3 regions of the Sphingopyxis sp. NFH-91 genome follow, and region 2 is predicted to be linked to each of the others. Evidence: predicted binding sites of a transcription regulator. Region 2 holds the regulator's gene; each other region holds the start of a gene.
What was found. The regulator LexA, encoded in region 2, represses DNA repair genes until DNA is damaged. The targets are predictions, from matches to a motif close to GTTCCNCNCTTGTTCT.
Positions count from the first base shown of each region.

Region 1: radA (DNA repair protein RadA) is a predicted target of LexA. The motif match lies at 1,269-1,284, and genes of this name have one in related genera.
Region 3: L0963_RS17340 (ImuA family protein) is a predicted target of LexA. The motif match lies at 1,240-1,255, and genes of this name have one in related genera.

Region 1 covers NZ_JACBGA010000008.1:59,181-61,433, forward strand. The annotation lists gene L0963_RS16460 (enoyl-CoA hydratase-related protein) at 1-257, opposite strand, end outside; gene fsa (fructose-6-phosphate aldolase) at 445-1,095, opposite strand; gene radA (DNA repair protein RadA) at 1,300-2,253, shown strand, end outside.
Region 2 covers NZ_JACBGA010000006.1:132,518-134,770, forward strand. The annotation lists gene gltX (glutamate--tRNA ligase) at 1-91, opposite strand, end outside; gene L0963_RS14060 (hypothetical protein) at 161-736, shown strand; gene lexA (transcriptional repressor LexA) at 857-1,540, opposite strand; gene L0963_RS14070 (molybdopterin molybdotransferase MoeA) at 1,606-2,253, opposite strand, start outside.
Region 3 covers NZ_JACBGA010000010.1:14,361-16,613, reverse strand. The annotation lists gene L0963_RS17355 (SOS response-associated peptidase family protein) at 1-48, shown strand, start outside; gene L0963_RS17350 (DUF1810 domain-containing protein) at 45-482, shown strand; gene L0963_RS17345 (cytochrome b) at 495-1,052, opposite strand; gene L0963_RS17340 (ImuA family protein) at 1,274-2,062, shown strand; gene L0963_RS17335 (DUF6504 family protein) at 1,968-2,253, shown strand, end outside.

The DNA.
Region 1 (2,253 bases), on a different contig from region 2:
GCAAGCTGATCGGGGTCCGACGGCGCGAGGCTCTCGCCGCGCGACAGGGCGACGAGGTCGGCGCCGGCGCAAAAGCTCTTGTCGCCCGCGCCGGTGATGACGACGGCGCGGATTTCGGGGTCGTTCTCGGCGGTTTCGAGCGCGGTGCCGATGCCGACGTGGACCGCGGCGTTGACCGCGTTGCGCACCTCGGGGCGGTTGATCGTGACGATCAGCACATGGCCGCGGCGTTCGGTAAGAATGGTGGTGTCGGTCATCGCGAATCTCTCCCTTTCGGACGAGTATCGCGGGAGGTTGACGTTTACGTCAACTGGAAAGCTGAGCCAAATAACGGTGTGCTCCCGCGAAGGCGGGAGCCCATCTCCGGAAGGTGCCATTTTGAGCCGGCGGGAGATGGATCCCCGCCTTCGCGGGGACACACGACTGTTTTGGGTTTTGTAGGGGTCAGATCGACTGCCCGGTCTTGGCCCAGTCGGCCAGGAAGCCTTCGATGCCCTTTTCGGTCAGGACATGCTTGAACAATCCCCTGATGACCGACGGCGGCGCGGTCATCACATCGGCGCCGATCTTGGCGGCTTCGAGGACATGGATGCCGTGGCGCACGCTCGCGACCAGGATTTCGGTCTCGAACGCATAATTGTCGTAGATCAGCCGGATGTCGGCGATCAACTGCATGCCGTCGAAACCATTGTCGTCGTGGCGACCGACGAAGGGCGAAACGAAGGTCGCGCCCGCCTTTGCCGCGAGCAGCGCCTGCGTCGCCGAGAAGCAGAGCGTGACATTGACCATCGTGCCGTCGCCGGTCAGCGCCTTGCAGGTCTTGAGCCCGTCGATCGTCAGCGGCACCTTGATGCAGACATTGTCGGCGATCTTGCGGAGGATCTCGGCCTCCTTCATCATCGTTTCATGGTCGAGCGCGACGACTTCCGCCGAGACCGGGCCATCGACGAGTGCGCAGATTTCCTTCGTCACTTCCTTGAAGTCTCGGCCCGACTTGGCGATCAGCGACGGGTTGGTGGTGACGCCATCGAGCAATCCCGTTGCGGCCAGTTCCTTGATGTCGGCGATTTCGGCAGTGTCGGCGAAGAATTTCATGGCGCGGAGCTTTCCTGTGCGAAGGTGATTCGGGTTTGAAGCTGCCGTAAAGGGGTTTGATCGTCATTGCGAGCGAAGCGAAGCAATCTCCAGCCATCGCCTTGCGCAAAGTCGAGAGCGGGAGATTGCCGCGTCGCTACGCTCCTCGCAATGACCGAGAGGAAAGCGCTGGCGTTCCATCTTTGTTCCGATTATGCGAGCCGCATGGCCAAAGCTAAGCGTCAATATGTCTGCCAGAATTGCGGGTCGGTCTCGTACCGGTGGCAGGGGCAATGCGCCGATTGCGGCGAGTGGAATACCCTGGTCGAAGAGGCGAGCGAAACCGTCTTTTCAGCCAAGCACGACCTGTCGAAAGGCGGCCGTTCGCTGGCGCTCGAGACGCTGGGCGAGCATAGCCCGATGCCGGAGCGGATGCTGTGCGGCATCGCCGAATTCGACCGGGCGCTCGGCGGCGGCTTCGTCGCCGGATCGGCTACGCTGATCGGCGGCGATCCGGGGATCGGCAAGTCGACCTTGTTGTTGCAAGCGGCCGGGCGGCTCGCGAAGGCGGGCAAGTCGGTCGTCTATATCAGCGGCGAGGAAGCGGCGGGTCAGGTGCGGCTGCGCGCGCAGCGGCTGGGGCTCGGCGATGCGCCGGTCGCGCTGGCGAGCGCGACGTCGGTGCGCGACATATTGGCGACGCTCGACAGCCGCGACGCCGATTTCGTCGTCATCGATTCGATCCAGACGATGCACAGCGACCTCATCGACAGCGCGCCGGGAACGGTGAGTCAGGTCCGCGCGAGCGCGCAGGAACTGATCCGCTATGCCAAGGACGGCGGCGCGGCGATCGTCCTCGTCGGGCATGTCACCAAGGATGGCACGATCGCAGGTCCGCGCGTGCTGGAACATATGGTCGATACGGTGCTGGCGTTCGAGGGCGAGCGCAGCCACCAATATCGCATCCTGCGCGCGGTGAAGAACCGCTTTGGCGGCACCGACGAAATCGGCGTCTTCGCGATGGGCGAGGAGGGGCTGGGCGAGGTCAGCAACCCGTCGAGCCTGTTCCTGACCGACCGCAGCCGCGACGTGCCGGGATCGGTCGTCTTCCCCGCGCTGGAGGGGACGCGCCCGGTGCTGGTGGAGGTGCAGGCGCTGACCGTGCGGCTGGCGAGCGGC
Region 2 (2,253 bases):
CCGTGGGAGAGGGGGCGAAGCGGGTGACGACGGCGGCGCCCGTCGCTTCGGGGGTCGCTTTTGCCAATTCGGTTTTGTTTTCGGTTGCCACTCTGGCCTCTTTCACTCAGGCTGCCGGCCGCGAACAGGGACCGCGGCGGATTTCGGGGCTGCCCCTAGCATGGCGACAAGCACGCTTCAAACGCCCATTGCCGCGCAAACGCTTTCATGGTTCGGCGCCTTGCCGGCGGCGCTCGAGAGGCGCCTGGAGACCGAGTGCGAGCGGCTGCCGCTCTGGCTTCCCGTGGCCTTCGGCGCGGGGATCGCGCTGTGGGTCGCTTTGCCGACCGCGGCGCAATGGATCGGGCTTCTTTGCGCCATGGCGGGGATGGCGGTGCTGCTCGCACAGCCGCGCCCCGACCTGCTCGTGACCGGCGACGGGCGGCATATCGCGGCCGCCGTGCCGGGCGGCGGCTATGCCATGCTGCGCGATCGTGCCGGCGATTTCGTACGCGACGCGATGGCCGAAGCGGCGGGGATCGACACGCCGCTCGTTGCGCTCGGCGATCTCGACCATGTCGATTGCAATCGCGATTTCTGCCGCTGGACACAGGGCAGAGGCGATGCGCCGCGCGTCATCCTCGCCGCGCACGGCGCGACCGGATCGCGGGTGAGGAGATGGCGGCCGCCTGCGCCGCCGCCGATGTGGTCATCAGCGAACGCTGGCTACCGCGCGAATGCGTCGCGCGCTGGCTGACGATCGACCGCGATACGCTGGAACAAAGCGGCGGCCTTGTGCTCTATCTGGGCACAAAGCCGCGGCTCGTTTCGGCGCTGCGCGCGGGCGATACGCATCCATGGCGTCGCCCGCACGAGCTTAGTGGTAACGACGAAGCAGTCCCGACAGCCGACCTTGCACCATAACGCGATCGGCTTCGTAACGCTGCGGTTCATAGGCGCTGTTGGCGGGATCGAGGCGCACCATCCGGCCTTCGCGGTGGAAATATTTGAGCGTTGCGTCCTGTCCGTCGACGAGCGCGACGACGATATCGCCCTCGCGCGCGGTACTAGCCTTCTGGATCAGCGCATAATCGCCGTCGAAAATCCCCGCCTCGACCATCGAGTCGCCCGATACTTCGAGCGCATAATGTTCGCCCGCGCCGAGCAACGCGGCGGGAACGGCGAGCCGGTTATAATCCTCGAACGCCTCGATCGGGACGCCCGCTGCAATCTTGCCGTGCAGCGGCACTTCGATAATGTCGTTCGCGGCGATGGGCTTCAGCGCCGGTGCGGGCTTGCGCAGCGGCACCACATTGTCGCTTTCGCTCCGTGTTTTGGGTTTGGCCGCGTCGGGCAGCTTCAACACTTCGAGCGCGCGCGCACGATTGGGCAGGCGGCGCAGGAAGCCGCGCTCCTCCAGCGCACTGATCAGCCGGTGGATGCCCGATTTCGACTTGAGGCCCAGCGCCTCCTTCATTTCCTCGAACGACGGCGAGATGCCGCTGGCGTCGAGCCGTTCCTGGATGAAGTGGAGCAGTTCATGCTGCTTCGCGGTCAACATCGGTCGTTCTCCATGATGGCGTTGCCGGACATAAGGGGAACGATAGTGGAACAGACCGGAACTTGTCAAGCGATCGCGATATAGCTTGCAAGCTCCCCCGCCGCGCGGGGTGCCGCGCCGATATCGCGGACGATCAGCGCGTTGGCGGAGATCAGCGGTTGCGTCTGGCCGCTGTCCTGTCCGTCGCAGGGGGTGAGCAGCCCCTTGTCGAGGCGCGCGCGCAAATAATCGCGCCTTGCCCCGCCGGGGCCGAGTGGAACCGCGAGTGGCGCCTTTTCCAACACCGGCAGCGGCGCGGCCGCCCCGGCAAGGTGGCGGACGAGCGGTAGCACAAAGAGCGTCGCGGTCACGAACGCCGACGACGGATTACCCGGCAGGCCGAGCAGGATCGCATCGCCGATCCGGCCGGCGATCAGCGGCTTGCCGGGGCGCATCGCGATCTTCCAGAAATCGAGCAGCCCGCCCGCATCGTCGAGCGCGCCGCGGACATGGTCGTGATCGCCCACCGACGCGCCGCCAACGGTAACGATGACATCGTGCCGCCGCGCCATATCGCCCAATATATTGGCGAGAACGCCGCGATCGTCGCGCGCGCGCAGTGGCAGCGTGACGTCCGCGGGTTCGGCGGCGAGCATCGCGGCGAGCATGGTGCCGTTGCTGTCGGGTATCTGGCCGGGCGCGAGCGCACGCCCGGGCGCGACCAGTTCGTCGCC
Region 3 (2,253 bases), on a different contig from region 2:
ACGCAGGTATATGGCAAGCCCCCTGCGCAAGGCGCTCTTGCCTTATGACAAACGAAGAGGGGCTCGACCTGTTCGTGACGGCGCAGGAGCAAATCTATGCGCGCGCGCTCGGCGAGATTCGCCGCGGCAAGAAGTGCTCGCACTGGATGTGGTTCATATTCCCGCAGCTGGCAGGCCTTGGCCGAAGCGCGACGTCGAAGCTCTACGGTCTCGCGGGAGCCGATGAGGCGCGGGCCTATCTGGCCCATCCGCTTCTCGGCGCGCGCTATGCCGAATGCGTCGAGGCGATCCAGGACCTGCCCGCAAGCGACCCGGTGGCGGTCTTCGGCGAGGTCGACACCGTCAAGCTGCGTTCGTCGCTGACGTTGTTCGAGGCCGTGAGCCGGCGGCCGCTCTTCTCCGCCGCGCTCATCCGCTGGTTCGGCGGCGAGCGCGATGAGCGCACCCTGGGCCTGCTCAGCCGCGACGACAGCATGCCGTGACGCCGACGCGTGTCAGCCGCGCGGATTGCGAAACAGCGGCAGCATCCGGTGAAGCACTTCGTCCTTGTCGAAAAAATGATGCTTGAGCGCGCCGAGAACATGCAGCCCAAGCACGACGTAAATGGCCTTCACCATCAGCTTGTGTATGTCGCCGAGCTCTTCCGCGAGATCCTCATTCAGCGGTAGCGGAAGATTGGGTGCGGGCACGGCGCCGTAAAGCGGCACTTCGGGCGCGCCGCCCGCCGACGCTGCGGCCCAGCCGAGAAGCGGGGCGCCGATCATCAGCACATAAAAGAGGATATGGGTCGTGCGCGCGAGCAGCCGTTCCCATGACGGCATGCCGCCGGGGAAGGCCGGCCAGGGATGGCCGAAGCGCCAGCCGAGCCGGATAAGGCTGAGCGCGAGGATCGTGATCCCGACCGATTTGTGCAGCTGATAATAGCCGAGTTTCTCGCTGTCCGAGGCGTCCTCCATCCAGCCGCCAAAGGTGGCATTGGCGATGATCAGGATGGCGATCGTCCAGTGCAGGACGATCGAGACGGTGGAATAGCGGCTGTGCTTCTCGCGCATGATTCGCCTCGCAATAGGTCCGTCACCGGTCTTCCAATGCTTTGGCGGCGATCCTCGTTCCGTCAGCACGACGCAGCCGTCACGATCATGAGCCCAATTTGTTGCGCTTTTACAGAGGCTGAGCGGAAGGCGCACACCGATTCCCGGCGGTTCGTCGCGGCCCGCTTGACGCGCCCTTTGACTCGGTGGAACATAAAGGGAACATTTGAGTCGATATTCCCATGAGCACGACGCCCCAATCTGCACCTCGGCCAAGTGCCAGAGATATCGACGTGCTTCGCGCGGCGGTGGCGCGTGCAGCCGCCTCGCGCGGGCCGGTCCTGCCGTTCGGCGTCGGGCCGGTCGATCATCTTCTCGCTGGCGGCGGGCTCGATGGCGCAGGCCTGCATGAGGTCGCGGGCGCCTCGGCAAGCTGGAGCGACGACGCTGCGGCAACGCTCTTCGCGGCTGGAATCGCGTCGCGCTTCGCGGCGGCGCCCGACGTGTCGGCGCTCTGGGCGCTCACGCGGTTCGATCTCTATGCCCCCGGTCTCGAACAGGCGGGGCTCGGTCCGGACCGCGTGCTCTATGCTCAAGGCAGGACCGACAAGGAACTGCTGGCGCTGTGCGAGGACGCGCTGCGCGATGGTTCGCTCGCCTGCGTCGTTGCCGAAGTGAAAGCGGCCGATCAGACCGCGACGCGCCGGCTGCAACTGGCCGCATCCGAGGGCAACACGCCGATGATCCTCTATCGCCGGTACCGGCGTTACGGCCAATGCCCGCTCGCCGATCCGTCGCTCGCAATGACCCGCTGGCGCATCGGCATCTTGTCGTCGGGCCGCCTCGCCTCGCCCGGCGTCGGGCGCGGGCGCTGGAATGTCGAGCTGGTCCGGCAGCGCGGCGGGCCGCCTTTTTCCCTCGAACTGGAGGCGTGCGATGACCAGGGTCGCCTCGCTCTTCCTGCCGCAACTGCCGATCGAGCGGTTGCGCCGGGCAGAACGGACACCGTTGCATTCGGGCACGCCGCCTGATCGGGCGCGGGCTGGTCCGCGCTGCCCCGAGCCTGTCGACGACAATCCCGGCACCTGTTCGGTGCCGCGCGGCGGCGGCTGGCGTCCGGGCGCGCGCTGGGCGCAAGGCACGCACTCCGGCAGGCCGTCGCTCGACGCCCTCCCGGCGCACCAGCGACCGACGATGCGCGAGCTGGGACGGCGGAGCGAAG